DNA from 4 places in the Streptomyces sp. NPDC051105 genome. Region 2 is predicted to be linked to each of the others. Evidence: riboswitches for the same ligand, from Rfam matches in the RefSeq annotation. Region 2 holds a riboswitch; each other region holds the start of a gene.
What was found. Region 2 has a riboswitch for cyclic di-AMP ahead of AB0N16_RS16385 (M23 family metallopeptidase). Riboswitches for the same ligand answer to the same signal wherever they lie in the genome.
Positions count from the first base shown of each region.

Region 1: linked by a shared signal. The riboswitch ahead of AB0N16_RS18985 (peptidoglycan DD-metalloendopeptidase family protein) and the one ahead of AB0N16_RS16385 (M23 family metallopeptidase) in region 2 are both predicted to bind cyclic di-AMP.
Region 3: linked by a shared signal. The riboswitch ahead of AB0N16_RS07235 (NlpC/P60 family protein) and the one ahead of AB0N16_RS16385 (M23 family metallopeptidase) in region 2 are both predicted to bind cyclic di-AMP.
Region 4: linked by a shared signal. The riboswitch ahead of AB0N16_RS30535 (transglycosylase family protein) and the one ahead of AB0N16_RS16385 (M23 family metallopeptidase) in region 2 are both predicted to bind cyclic di-AMP.

Region 1 is NZ_JBFBBR010000007.1:72,899-76,508, reverse strand. It holds gene AB0N16_RS18990 (alpha-galactosidase) at 1-1,134, shown strand, start outside; cyclic di-AMP (ydaO/yuaA leader) riboswitch at 1,443-1,603, shown strand; gene AB0N16_RS18985 (peptidoglycan DD-metalloendopeptidase family protein) at 1,608-2,555, shown strand; gene AB0N16_RS18980 (SGNH/GDSL hydrolase family protein) at 2,795-3,580, shown strand.
Region 2 is NZ_JBFBBR010000006.1:21,059-24,668, forward strand. It holds gene AB0N16_RS16380 (aldo/keto reductase) at 1-645, opposite strand, end outside; gene AB0N16_RS16385 (M23 family metallopeptidase) at 800-1,846, opposite strand; cyclic di-AMP (ydaO/yuaA leader) riboswitch at 1,854-2,014, opposite strand; gene AB0N16_RS16390 (PP2C family protein-serine/threonine phosphatase) at 2,283-3,377, opposite strand; tRNA gene AB0N16_RS16395 (tRNA-Met) at 3,574-3,610, opposite strand, start outside.
Region 3 is NZ_JBFBBR010000002.1:732,029-735,638, reverse strand. It holds gene AB0N16_RS07240 (DUF1996 domain-containing protein) at 1-928, opposite strand, end outside; cyclic di-AMP (ydaO/yuaA leader) riboswitch at 1,337-1,511, shown strand; gene AB0N16_RS07235 (NlpC/P60 family protein) at 1,520-3,610, shown strand, end outside.
Region 4 is NZ_JBFBBR010000014.1:147,486-151,095, forward strand. It holds gene AB0N16_RS30530 (transglycosylase family protein) at 39-1,049, shown strand; cyclic di-AMP (ydaO/yuaA leader) riboswitch at 1,249-1,420, shown strand; gene AB0N16_RS30535 (transglycosylase family protein) at 1,424-2,113, shown strand; gene eno (phosphopyruvate hydratase) at 2,543-3,610, shown strand, end outside.

The DNA.
Region 1 (3,610 bases), on a different contig from region 2:
CAGCAGGCCACCCTCGCCCGCCGGGCCGCCGCGATCGGCGTCGAGCTGTTCGTGGTCGACGACGGCTGGTTCGGCGCCCGCACCAGCGACCGCGCCGGCCTCGGCGACTGGACGCCCAACCCGGACCGCTTCCCCAAGGGACTCAAGCCCCTCGCCGACTACGTGCACGCCCTCGGCATGCAGTTCGGCATCTGGGTCGAGCCCGAGATGGTCAACGCGGACAGCGACCTGTACCGCGCGCACCCCGACTGGGTGCAGTACCAGCAGGGGCGAAAGCGGACGGAACTGCGCAATCAGCTCGTCCTCAACCTCGCCCGCGAGGATGTCCAGGAGTACCTCTGGGAGCAGCTCGACACCCTGCTGTCCAGCGCCCCGATCGACTACGTCAAGTGGGACTTCAACCGCTGTTTCACCGACGCGGGCTGGCCCGGCGAGCCGTATCCGCAGCGGCTGTGGGTCGACCACGTCCGTGGGCTGTACGCGCTGCTCGACCGGATTCGGGCGGCCCACCCGAACGTCGCCATCGAGTCCTGTTCCGGCGGTGGCGGCCGGATCGACCTCGGCATCATGAGCCGTACCGACGAGGTGTGGACCTCCGACAACACCGACCCGCTGGACCGGCTCGCCATCCAGCACGGCTTCAGCCAGATCCACCCCGCCCGGGTGATGTCCGCCTGGGTCACGGACAGCCCGAACCACCAGCTCAACGGCCGGGTCAGCAGCTTGCGTTTCCGGTTCATCAGCTCCATGGCCGGGGCGCTCGGGGTCGGTGGCGACCTCTCGCAGTGGACCGAGGAGGAGCTGGCCGAGGCCGGTCGCTGGGTGGAGCTCTACAAGGACATCCGGCCCCTGGTGCAGCGCGGTGACCAGTTCCGGCTGCGGCCGCCGACCGGCGGGCTCAGTGCGGTGCAGTACACGCTCGGCGACGAGACCGTGGTCCTCGCGTGGCTCCAGGCGCAGAGCTACGGCGCGCCGATGCCGGCGCTGCGCTTGCAGGGTCTCGACCCGGCAGCGTCGTACGAATGCCGTGAAACGGGCGAAGTACATCGAGGTGCCGTTCTGTTGCACCACGGCCTCCGCGCCGAGCTGCGCGGTGACCTGGATGCGACGGTTCTCCGGCTGCGTCGCATCTGAGCCTTCTGACCGATTTGGTGCCTTCATTGCAACTCGGTCTGGAATAAGGTGACGTGGCGTGACGTGCGTGAGGAGCGTCATATTCGTGACCGTCCGTCGCGCGTCATGTTCACGTAATTCCGGCGATTTTCAAGGGAATTGGAAAAGTGCGGAAGGCGGGAATTCACGGAGGGTGACCGGGAATTCCCGTAACGGATCAAGCGAAACTCGGACAGACGGAACCTCACGCTTGTTCACGCGCGTCTTACTCGCTTACGTTCGCCACGCATCCGGACGGAACGCCGAATCCTGCCGCCGTCCGGAGTCCCCACACACACTCACCCGTGCCCGGCAGGAGCGGGGGACCCACCAGGTATGACCGCCTGTTCCGGTTCCCGGGACGGCTAGGGGTGTAGCCACGTCTTCCCGCGTGGCCGGGCAGCTCCAGCCCGAACCCGACAGCTCACCTCGCAGGCGCCGGAGAGGAATGCGTCATGCCCGCGAAGGGTAAGCACCGCCGCCCCAAGTCCCAGCGTTTCACCCGCTCGATGGCCGTCGCCGGAACCGGTGGCGCCGCGCTGGCTCTGCCCCTCATGGGCGCCACCGGCGCCCACGCGGTCACCTCGCAGTCCGTTTCCGAAAAGGCCACGCAGTCGTTGCCGACCGTCGAGCAGACGGCGGTGCGAAAGGCCGCCGCCCAGAAGACCGGCACCGGTGATTCCGCGCACCGCGTCTACACGGTGGTGCCCGGCGACTATCTGTCGAAGATCGCCCGCGAACACAACGTCGACGGCGGCTGGCACCGGCTCTACGCCGACAACCGGCAGGCCGTCGGCGACAACCCCTCGCTGATCCACCCCGGTCTCAAGCTCACGCTCGGCGGCCGCCACGCCGCGACGACGGACACCTCGGGCTCGGGCTCCCGGTCCGCGACGCGGTCGCACGCCCGGTCCGGCTCGCAGTCCTCCGTGCCCTCCTCCTCCTCGTCCTCGAACACGGCCTCCTTCTCGGGCGCGTCGACGGCGACCTCCTCCGGTTTCACCCTCCCGGTCACCGGTGGCACCGTCGGCACCGGCTACCACGTGGCCGGCAGCATGTGGTCCAGCGGCTACCACACCGGCGTCGACTTCGTCGTCCCGACCGGCACCCCGGTCAAGGCCGTCGGCGCGGGCACGGTCGTCACGGCGGGCTGGGGCGGTGCCTACGGCAACCAGGTCGTCATCAGGCTCGCCGACGGCTACTACGCGCAGTACGGCCACCTCTCCGCACTCTCCGTCTCGGTCGGCCAGACCGTGACCGCGGGCCAGCAGGTCGGCCTCTCCGGTGCCACCGGCAACGTGACCGGCCCGCACCTCCACTTCGAGATCCGGACCACCCCCGACTACGGTTCGGACATCGACCCGGTCGGCTACCTCCGCTCCAAGGGCGTCCCCGTCGGCTGATCCGGCACCGCCACTGATCTGACACGCACTCCGAAGGCCGGACCCCCGATGCCCGGGTCCGGCCTTCGAGCGATCGACGCCTCAACGCCGCTGTTCGGAGGCTTATTCCTGGCTTGGTCGAGTATTTAGGCGTGTCTTATCTCACCGCTAGTCAACCCCTTATTACGGTCGCGTAGCTCACAGTCGAAGGTGAATCATGGTCCGTCGTGGCAGACGATTCGAAGAGTGACAATGCATCAGTGATCGGGTCGTACGTGGCGCTGGGGGACAGCTTCACCGAGGGCGTCGGCGACCCCGGCCCCGACGGGGCGTTCGTCGGCTGGGCGGACCGGTTCGCGGTACTGCTGTCGGACCGGCAGCCCGAGGGCGACTTCGAGTACACCAACCTCGCGGTGCGCGGGAAACTGCTCGACCAGGTCGTGGCGGACCAGGTGCCGCAGGCCCTGGAACTCGCCCCGGACCTGGTCTCCTTCTGCGCCGGCGGCAACGACATCATCCGCCCCGGCACCGACCCCGACGAGGTGGCCGAGCGGTTCGAGCGGGCCGTGGCGCAACTGACCGAGGCCGTCGGCACGGTTCTGGTGACCACCGGGTTCGACACCCGGGGCGTGCCCGTCCTCAAGCATCTGCGCGGCAAGATCGCCACCTACAACGGGCATGTCCGGGCCGTCGCCGACCGGTACGGTTGCCCGGTCCTCGACCTGTGGTCCCTGAAGACCGTGCAGGACCGGCGGGCCTGGGACGGCGACCGGCTGCACCTGTCTCCCGAGGGGCACACGCGCGTGGCGCTGCGGGCCGGCCAGGTGCTCGGCGTCGAGGTGCCGGCCGACCCGGACCAGCCGTGGCCGCCACTGCCGCCCCGCGGCACCCTGGAGGTCCGCCGCGACGATGTGCACTGGGCCCGTGAGCACCTGGTGCCGTGGATCGGGCGACGGCTGCGCGGCGAGTCGTCGGGTGACCACGTGACGGCCAAGGGGGCGCTCTCCCCGGGCGACATCAAGATGCGGATCGCGTCCGTGGCTTGAGGGCGGCACGAACACGTAAGGGGCGGCGTC
Region 2 (3,610 bases):
CGGGACCGCCGCGAGGCCGGCGCGGGAGGCCAGGTCCTGGAGGGGACCCTCGTAGGTGTCGCGGGAGACCAGGTTGTAGTGGGGCTGGAGGGCGACGTACCGGGCGAGGCCCTCGCGGTCGGAGAAGTCCAGGGACTCCTGGAGCCGCTCGGCGGTGATGTTGGACGCGGCGATGTGCCGGACCTTGCCCGCCCGCACCAGTTCGTCCAGGGCGCCGATGATCTCCTCGACCAGGATCTCGGGCTGGTCGAAGTGGGTGTAGTACAAGTCGATGTAGTCGGTGTCCAGGCGGCGCAGGGACGCGTCGGCGGCGGCCTTGATGTTGGCGCCCGACAGCCCCGGGTACTCGGGGTGCTGGCTCACCTTCGTCGCGATCACGATGTCCTCGCGATTGCCGCGTGCCTTGACCCACTTGCCGATGACGGTCTCGGACTCGCCGCCCTTGTGGCCCTCGATCCAGGCTGTGTACGCGTCGGCGGTGTCCACGAAGTTGCCGCCCGCGGCCGTGTACGCGTCGAGGACGGCGAAGGAGGCGGCCTCGTCGGCGGTCCAGCCGAAGACGTTGCCGCCCAGGCAGAGCGGAAAGACCTCCAGGTCGGAGGCGCCGAGCTTACGGAGCGAGCGGGAAGCGGAAGAAGCAGTCATGCCTCAGTCCAACACCGGATGCCGGTGTGCCCATCCCGACGCGATGCGAAGTTCTCGTAAAAGCGGAATGCACCGGGGTGGAGCGGGTACACCGAACCGGCAGCCCTGACGTCGGGGGGTTGTCGTCAGGGCCGCCGGGGATCAGTGGGGTCCGTCAGGGGTTGAGGCCCTTGCCGCGCAGCCAGGTCATCGGGTCGATGCCGGTGGCCTGACCGCCGGGGTGGACCTCCAGGTGGAGGTGCGGGCCGGTGACGTTGCCGGTGGCGCCGACGCGGCCGATGACGTCACCGGTGGCGACCTTCTGGCCGACCTTGACGCCGATGGAGGACTGGTGGCAGAACCACAGCTCGGTGCCGTCGTCGAGGGTGAGGATGGTGCGGTAGCCGTACGAGCCGGCCCAGCCGGCCTCCGTGACGGTGCCGCTGTGGACGGCCTTGATCAGCGTGCCGGTGGGGGCGGCGAAGTCGAGGCCGGTGTGGTAGCCGGAGGCCCACATGGAGCCGGCCTGCCCGAAGGTGCCGGTGATCGTGTAGGAGACGACCGGCAGCGTGTACTGCTTGGCCAGCGCGGCGAGCCGCTTCTGTTCGGCCTGCGCCTTCTCGGCGGCCTGCGCCTGCTCCTTGGCGTCGGCGGCCTTTGCGGCCGCCGCCTGCTCCGCCTTGGCCTCCGCGTCGGAGACCGCCTTGTCGGCGGCGGCCACGGCCTTGGCGGTGGCCTTGACGTCGAGCTGGGTCTGCTGCTGCTCGGCCTGGGCGATGATCCGGCTGCGCAGCGCCTCACCGGCGTCGGCCGAGGAGGCGGAGGAGTCCGCGTCGGTGGCGGTCGTCGTCGTGGTGACGCTGCTGAGCGCGGTCTGGGTGGCGTGGTGGCCACCGCCCTCGCCGAGCAGGGAGTCGACGGAGGACGGCAGGTCGGGCAGCGAGATGGAGACCGGCGGCTTGCCCGTGTGGGCGCTGGCCATGCCGCCCGCGCCGACGGCGGCGATGACGCCGACGCCGAGGACCGTGGAGCTGCGGGCGAGCCCGCCACCGCGCTGCTTGGCGACCCGGTGCCGGCCGCGTACCGGGGCGAGGGACTCCTCGGTGGGGTTCCACTCCTCCCAGGGGCCCTCGTCGGTGCGGTAACCGCCGTAGCCGAAGGTCTCGGGTTGAGGCTGGCTGGGCACGAACGGGGCTGTCGGAGCAGGCCGGTTGGACGCCACGCGGGCGCACTCCTTTCCTTCCGCTGCCTACCGGGTTAGCTGACGGGTTCGGAGCGGGAAGGTCTCCTACGCGCGTATACCGACCGTTTCGTACCCGGCGGTAGCCTTGCGATTCACCCCAAGGTGGTGGTTCCCCGGTTCCCTTGCGGGATTCGGCGCGTGCGCACGGAGCCGTCGCGGGTGACGGCTGGGACGACCGCGCTGCGTTATCGAACGTTAATAGACCCGGTAGTCAGATTCCAAGCTGTTCGCCTTGATCATTAAGCTTTCAAAGCATGGACTTACCTGCCAGGAACGGTCAAAAGCGGTCGACTTGCCCCTGGGCCCTGTTCGGCTCAGGAGTCACACGCGTTTTGATGGTGACTCAGCTGTCATGCGGAGGGCGGTCGTCCGCGCACCGAGGGTGACCATCCGCGGAGCGGCCGCGTGATCGCGCTCAGGGCCGTCGAACGGCGAGCAGCGCCATGTCGTCCGTCATGCCGCCGCCGGTGTGCCGGCGCACCTCGGCCGCGAGCCGGGCCAGCAGCGCGCCGGGGGCGGTGACGACACGGCCGGCCAGCCGCCGCTCGGGGTCGTAGAACCGGCCGTGCGCGTCCCGCGCCTCGGAGAGGCCGTCGGTGTGCAGCAGCAGCGTGGCCCCGCTCGGGAACACGTGCTCGGCGGCCCGGTCCGGCCAGGCCCCCAACTCGCCCATCCCGAGCGGCAGCGCGGCCTCGGGCACCCGTACCGCATACACCTTGCCGTCGCCGTGCAGCAGCAGAGGCGGCGGATGGCCGCGGTTGACGACCCGGACCGTGCCGTCACCGTGCGGGAGTTCGGCGAGTACGGCGGTGGTGAACCCCTCGAACGCGTCGAGGCCGCCGCGCCGGACGCCCTCGCGGGCCAGCGCCCGCTCCAGCCGCCCCGCCACCGCCTCCAGGGTGGCCTCCTGCTCGGCGGCCTCCCGGAACGCGCCGATGACCACGGCGACGGCGGCGACCGCGCCCATGCCCTTGCCGCGGACGTCGCCGACGACCAGCCGGACGCCGTACGGGGTGTCCTGGACGGCGTACAGGTCGCCGCCGATGAAGGTGCCCTCCTGGGCCGCCTCGTAGCGGGCCGCGATCTCGAAGCCGCCGATCCGCTCGGCGGGCTCGGGCAGGACCGCCCGCTGAGCTGCCTCGGCGATCTCGCGGGCGGAGGCCAGGCGCTGGTCACCGAGGCGCACGACCCGGTTGATGCCGGCGGCCAGGGCGGCGACGGTGACCACGGTGAGGACCTCGGTGACCGTGTCGATGTCCGGACCGAAGCCGAAGCGGACGTGCACGGCGTAGGCGGCGAGGAAGGACGCGAGGCCGGTCAGGACGGTGGTGCGCAGCGAGGAGAGGGGCGCGGCGATCAGCGGGGCGACCGTGAAGAACGGGACGGCCGTGAAGGCCTGCGGAGTGAGGACGTCGTAGCAGACGCCGGCGACGATCAGCAGGGCGGGCAGGAAGCGGGCCAGGGTGCGGACGGCTGCGGACCCGTCCTCCTGCGCCTCTCCAGGGCCCACGGTACGGCTCCCCATATGTCCCAGGTGTCCAATGCGTGTCCGTCCAGGTTTGCGGTTGCGAGCGACCGGCGGCGAGTGGTGTGGGCCGGGTGGATGAGCGCGGACGGATGTGATCAGGGACACGTGCCGGTACAGGACCCGGTATACGACTCAGGGCCGGAATCCGCGTTCTTGGATTCCGGCCCTGAGTCTTCAGTAGCGGGGACAGGATTTGAACCTGCGACCTCTGGGTT
Region 3 (3,610 bases), on a different contig from region 2:
CGAAGGTCAGCGTGACCTCCTTCGCCGTCACGATCTGCCCGGCGTTGCCCTCGGTGCCGCCGCCCGGCTTGTCGGCGTCCCGCTCCTGCTTGCCGTTCTGCAGCCGCAGCACGGGCCAGTAGTACGTGGACTTGTCGCCCTGGTCCGCACAGCTCGTGTCGGCGTTCGCGAGGTCGTCGTCGCTGGCGAAGGCGTTGTTGGACTGGTTACCGATGTAGTCGTGGAAGTGGTGGGCGCCGTTGGAGACACCGGGCGCGACGATCACGTTGTCCGAGTTGAACAGGCCGTTCGCGTTGACACCGCAACTGGAGGCGAAGGTGCCGGTGGAGCCGCCGGGCTGCTCGGCCGGGGTCGTGACATTGGGCTGGACGCTGGTGATGTCGGCGTAGTCAGCGGCGACGGGGCCGTTGCCGCCCTGGCCGCCGACGCCGGCACCGGCACTGGCACTGGCACTGGCACTGGCACTGGCACTCTGGCTCGGCGTGGCGCTGTCCTGCGGCGCCGTCGACTGCCCGGCGCCCTGGTCGGAGGAGCGCAGGGTGCAGGCGGCGAGGTCGTCGAGACCCTGGGGGCGGTCGCCCTCGCGGTCGAGGGCGTCGGCGATGCGCTGGAGGGATTCGGACCGCTTCTCCTTCAGCGGATCCAGGATCGTCCGGTCGGCGAGGCCAGGGTTCTGCTCGATCTCCGCGGCCGACTCCTTGAGCTGCTGGTAGGCGGCCGCGATCTGCTGGTCCAGCTGCGCGAGTTCACCGTCGACGTCGGCCCGGGCCGCGTCGGGCACGTCCGTCAGCCGGCTGCCGACGTCGGGACAGTAGACGGTGGGCGCGGACAGCACCTGGGCGGTGGCGGCCTGCCCGGACTGGTCCGAACCGCCTTCGGTGGCCGAGGCGTAGACGTTCACCCCGACCAGTACTCCGCCGCCGAGCATCAGGGCGACCGCTGCGAAGGTCGCGCGTTGTGCACCGGTCGGGCGTCTGCGCCTGTTGGGTCTCAAGGTCGTTCCCCTGCGTGTCGTGGTCGGCCGGACATGGAAATCCCCCGCCCTATACGCGGCAGGGCGCCACCGTGTTCAACAGTCCCGGAAATTCACGGTGACCTCACAGAAAGCGGGCCCCTCAGGCAACCGACGGCACTGCTCCGACGGCCGCACGACGGCCGCACGACGAGGATCGGGGTGCTGGCGAAATGCCGTCACGTATGGCCGGATCTCGAACGCTACGACGAACATCACAATTACGTATCGGACATTACGCACTTCAACCTTCACACGAGTGACACAAGTTGGCTAAGTTGACGTCCAAGCCGTTCGGCTCCCCCCGGCGAATCCCGTCGGGCCGCGCGGCCTCCGCCTAATCCGGTGCCCAACGGGGCGTTCCGGAGCCGGGGACCCAACCGAACCACTGGGGTGAATCGGTCAACTGCCCTCAGGGGCAAGGGCCGTAGGGCATGCCTTCCGGATCGACCCGCCCGAACCCGACAGCTAACTCGGTAGGCGGAGCACGGAAGGAGCACGACCCCCATGGCGCCCGAGAGCCGTGACGAGGTTCGACAGCGGATCGACAGCCTCTACGACCAGGCCGAGAACGCCACCGGGAACTTCAACGCCACACGTGCGATGAACGGGGGCTCGCGCTCCCGCGGTGTCCCGCTGTTCAAGCGGCCCCGGCGTGACGACCCGGGCCTCGACAACATCGCCCGGGAGTGGTTCGACGGCGCGCGATCGCGACTGGGGCCGAGCGTCCCGGCGGCACTGCCCTCCGACCGGCAGCCCGCCCGGCCCGGCCCGCGACGACCCGTCAGCGCCATGGCCGCCGACCTGCTGGGCCAGTTGGAGGGCTCCGGCCCGTCCCGGCCGGAGCTGCCCGCGGGGTCGTCCGCCAACAGCGACGTCGAGGTCGTCCGGGAGCTGCCGGAGCGTCCGAAGCTGGAACTGACGGCCGGGTCCCCCGCGGCGCTGCCCCCGGGACCGTCGAGCGCGCCCAAGGCGCCGGCCCCCGCCGCGCCGCAGCGTGCCACCCCGGGCACGTCCAAGACCAAGAGTCAGCTGAAGATCGCCAAGGCGCGCGAGATGCTGTCGCAGCGCACCGGGCAGCGCGCGATCGCGGCGCTCGAACCGGCCGCGCCCGCCCCGGCCCCCGCCGCTCAGAGCCCTTGGCCCACGCCCGAGGCCCAGGTCCCGGCGCAGCAGTGGCCTGCCCCCGCCGGCATGCCCGGCCAGTACGGCGACACCGGCTCCTTCGGGACCGACGCCCTGACCGGTACGGGCGCCTTCCCCGCGATGACCGTGACGGACACGGGTGCCATCCCGGTGGTGCCCGCGACGGACACCGGCTCCTTCCGGGTCATGACCCCGGGCGCCGCCCAGCCCATGTCCCCGGCGGACACGGGTGGCTTCCGCATCATGACCCCGGGCGCCACAAGCACCTTCCCGGCCGTGACCGCCATGGACGCGGGTGCCACGCCGCCCGCGAGTCCGGGCGACACCGGTTCCTTCCGGGTCATGACCCCGGGCGCCACAAGCACCTTCCCGGCCGTGACCGCCATGGACGCGGGTGCCACGCCGCCCGCGAGTCCCGGCGACACCGGTTCCTTCCGGGTCATGACCCCGGGCGCCACCGGCACGTTCCCGATGCCGGACGACACCGGCGCCTTCCCGACCGCGGCCCCCACGAACACGGGCGCCTTCCCGACCGCGGCCCCTTCCGACACCGGCGCCTTCCCGACCGCCGCACCCGCCGTGTTCGCCGCGCCCCTGCCGGGCCCGATGGACACCGGTTCCTTCCCGGGTTCGGCGCCGGCCGCCACCGCCGCCTACGTCAGCGCACCGCCGGCCGCCGCGGAGACCGGCTATCCCGCCGCCGGGTACGGCATGTCCGCCCCCGCCGCCATGCCGTCGGCCGACTTCGGCACCGGCGCCTTCCCCGGCGCGCCCGCCGCCGGCATGGGCGCCTACGCCACCGGAACGCAGCCCGCGGCGGCCGCCTACGCCACCGCCCCGGCGATGCCCGCGTCCCAGGCGCCGACGCCCACGGCGGTGATACCCACGGCGGTGACGGACCCTCCGTGGGCGATGATGGCGTCCCCCGCCGCGATGACCGCGCCCCCGATGGCGATGGCCACCGCAGCCCCGGTCGCCCCGGACCCGCTCCCCACCGCCGCCCCTGTCCCGGCCGCGCCCCCGGTGGTCACCGTCCCCGTCCCGACCGCGCCCCCCGTGGTCACCGCCCCGCTCCCCACCGCGCCTCCGGCCGCCGCCGCGGCCACCTTCGCGCCCGGCACCTTCACCGACACCGGTTCCTTGCTCAGGCCCGGTGTCGCGGCCGAGCCCGGCAAGGCCATGAAGGCGCTGGCGTTCGCCCGGGCGCAGATCGGGCGGCCCTGTGTCTGGGGGGCGACCGGTCCGGAGTCGTACGACTGCTCCAGCCTCACCCAGGCCGCCTGGCGCGCCGCCGGTGTGTCGCTGCCGCGCAGCGCGCCGGACCAGACCTTCGCCGGCACCCCGGTGACGCTGGCCGCCATCGAGCCGGGTGACCTGGTCTTCTTCTTCGACAACGACAGCCACGTCGGGGTCTACGCGGGCAACGGCATGATGGTCCACGCGCCGAGCCCG
Region 4 (3,610 bases), on a different contig from region 2:
GTCGCGCCGGTCACCGCTGTCGCTCGAAAGGTTTCCGCATGCTCTCCGGGAACGGTCGTCACCGTCGCCCCCGTCAGGCTCCGGCTCTTCTCGTCGCGGCCGGCGTGACCGGCTCGGCCATCGCCATCCCGCTCCTCGGCGCGGCGAGCGCCAACGCGGCCGACGGCAGCACCTGGGACAGGGTGGCCGAGTGCGAGAGCGGCGGCTCCTGGAGCATGGACACCGGCACCGGCTACTACGGCGGCCTGCAGATGTCCCAGGACGACTGGGACGAGTACGGCGGCCAGGAGTACGCCGACACACCGGACCAGGCGAGCCGTTCGCAGCAGATCGCCGTCGCCGAGAAGATCCTCGCCGACCAGGGCACCAAGCCCTGGCGGACCTGTGCCCTGATCGCCGGCCTCTCCTCGGACGACGCCTCGGTGAACGTCGACACGGGCCTCGACGGCTCGGGCGACACGTCCGGCTCCTCCGACTCGTCCTCCGGGCTGTCGGATTCCTCCTCTTCATCTGGTTCTTCGGATTCATCCGGTTCTTCGGATTCCGGCCTGTCCGACTCCTCGTCGGATTCCTCGGGTGCCACAGGCTCCGCCACCCCGTCCCCGAGTGCGGGCGACGACTCCGGCACGGGCACCCCCACCGACTCCGCCAAGGCGGACACGTCGGGATCCAAGGGCTCCGGCGCCTCGAAGGCGAACGAGAACCCCGTGGTGCCCGAAGCCGATGACTCGGACAATTCATGGCAGACGGGCAGCTCTTGGGATCTGGTCGACACGGGGGCGGTCAGCAGCGGCGGCAAGCACCGCGGTGACTCGGCGGACGAAAGCGTGACAAACGGTCAGAGTGTGACTTCTTCCGGCCGTCACGCCTCCCGGGACGCCGGCACCTACACCGTCCGGGACGGCGACACCCTCGCCTCCATCGCCGACTCCCTTGACCTCGACGGCGGATGGCGTGCGCTCTATGCCGCCAACAAGGCGGACATCGGCGCCGACCCGAATGACATCGCCCCCGGTCAGACCCTGAAACTCAGCAACGAAACGGACTAGAAGCAGCGGGAGTTGGCCCTTCGTGCCGCCCTACTTCGAAGCCAAATGTCCGGTTTGGTGAAAGTGTGGGATGAGTCTCAGAAGCCCTGATCATCTTTGAAATTCACCTGATCGTCTGTTTACGGTCAAGGCCGCTCGTCACCACGAGCCCCGGCCGTCGCAACGCCGAGTCCTGCCAGCGGCTGCCCGGGAACAGTCGTCGCGTCAAGCGCCGTAGGCAGGAGCGGGGGACCCAAGGTAAGCGCCGGGACCGGTAGTTGAGACTGCCGTGTCCGGCTCGGGGTGAAGCCGCGCACCGTGAGGTGCGCGGCCGGGCAACTCAACCGGCCCGAACCCGACAGCTCACCTCGCAGGCGTCGGTGAGGGGATCCGTCATGCTGTTTTCCGGCAAGGGCAAGCACCGTCGTCCGTCCAAGGCCACCCGTGTCGCCGCGCTCGCCGGTGTCACCGGTGTCGCCATCGCCGCACCGCTGATGGCGTCCGGCACCGCCTCCGCCGCCACCGCCTCCGAGTGGGACACCGTCGCTCAGTGCGAGTCCGGCGGCAACTGGGCCATCAACACCGGCAACGGCTACTACGGCGGTCTGCAGTTCTCCGCCTCCACCTGGGCCGCGTACGGCGGCACCCAGTACGCCGCGCAGGCCAACCAGGCCAGCAAGGCGCAGCAGATCGAGATCGCCGAGAAGGTCCTCGCCGCGCAGGGCAAGGGCGCCTGGCCGGTCTGCGGCACGGGCCTGTCCGGCGCCGCCTACACCGGGAGCTCCTCCAGCTCCAGCTCCTCCAGCTCCTCTTCGAGCAGCGGCACCAGCAGCCGTACCGCCGACACCCAGGCCGCCTCCCGTTCCGCCGAGCGTCCGGCCGCCAAGAAGACCGTCACCACCCCGACCGGCAAGAAGGTCAAGAAGGGCGACGGCGAGTACAAGGTTGTCAAGGGCGACACGCTCAGCTCGATCGCGGAGAAGCGCAAGGTCAAGGGCGGCTGGCAGGCGCTGTTCAAGCTGAACAAGGACATCGTCGACGACGCCGACTTCATCTACCCGGGCCAGCAGCTGCACCTCAAGTAGGGCGACGGGCCGCTCCCGAAGTCGTACGAAGCAATACGTGGCGCCCAGCTGAACCACAGCGCCCACACAGCCGTGCTCCTCATACTGAGGAGCACGTGAGGGTCACCCCCCGTCCCCCACGGGCCCCCGCTCCGGTGCGTTCTCCCCCGTACGCACCGGAGCGGGGTTTCTCTTTGCGGTCCTCGCGCGGTCCTCGCGCGGTCCTCGCGCGTCCTCCGGCGGTCTTCCTCTTGACCCGCTCTTCTTCCGTTCTTCATCGGGCCCCCCTTTGTTCCGTGCATGAACAATGAGTACCGTCTGTGTGTCCAAGGGTCGGTCGGTCGTGCCGGCCGACGGCCCCGGGACGGTTAGGCTCTAGTCGCAAGGCTGAGCAAGGGCCGACAAGGCTCGCGTGCGCCCGCACAACCAGCGTCACATCCCAAGAAGGAGATGCTCGTGCCGTCCATCGACGTCGTCGTAGCCCGGGAAATCCTGGACTCCCGAGGCAACCCCACGGTCGAGGTCGAGGTCGGCCTCGACGACGGCAGCACGGGTCGTGCCGCCGTCCCGTCCGGCGCCTCCACCGGTGCCTTCGAGGCCATCGAACTCCGTGACGGCGACCCCAACCGCTACCTCGGCAAGGGCGTCGAGAAGGCCGTCCTCGCCGTGATCGAGCAGATCGGCCCGGAGCTGGTCGGCTACGACGCCACCGAGCAGCGCCTGATCGACCAGGCGATGTTCGACCTGGACGCCACCGACAACAAGGGCTCGCTCGGCGCCAACGCCATCCTCGGCGTCTCCCTCGCCGTCGCGCACGCCGCTTCCGAGGCGTCCGACCTGCCGCTGTTCCGCTACCTCGGTGGCCCGAACGCGCACCTGCTGCCCGTCCCGATGATGAACATCCTCAACGGCGGCTCGCACGCGGACTCCAACGTCGACATCCAGGAGTTCATGATCGCCCCGATCGGCGCGGAGTCCTTCTCCGAGGCGCTGCGCTGGGGTGCCGAGGTCTACCACACCCTGAAGAAGGTCCTGAAGGGCAAGGGCCTGGCCACCGGCCTCGGCGACGAGGGCGGCTTCGCCCCGAACCTGGAGTCCAACCGCGCCGCGCTCGACCTCATCCTGGAGGCGATCAAGCAGGCCGGTTACGTCCCCGGTGAGCAGATCGCCCTTGCGCTCGACGTCGCCGCGTCCGAGTTCTACAAGGACGGCAAGTACGAGTTCGAGGGCAAGTCCCGCTCGGCCGCCGAGATGACCGAGTACTACGAGGAGCTCGTCGCCTCCTACCCGCTGGTCTCCATCGAGGACCCGCTGTTCGAGGACGACTGGGCCGGCTGGAAGGTCCTCACCGACAAGCTCGGCGACAAGGTGCAGATCGTCGGCGACGACCTCTTCGTCACCAACCCGGAGCGCCTCGCCCGCGGCATCGAGGACGGCGCCGCCAACGCCCTGCTCGTCAAGGTGAACCAGATCGGCTCGCTCACCGAGACCCTGGACGCCGTCGAGCTGGCCCAGCGC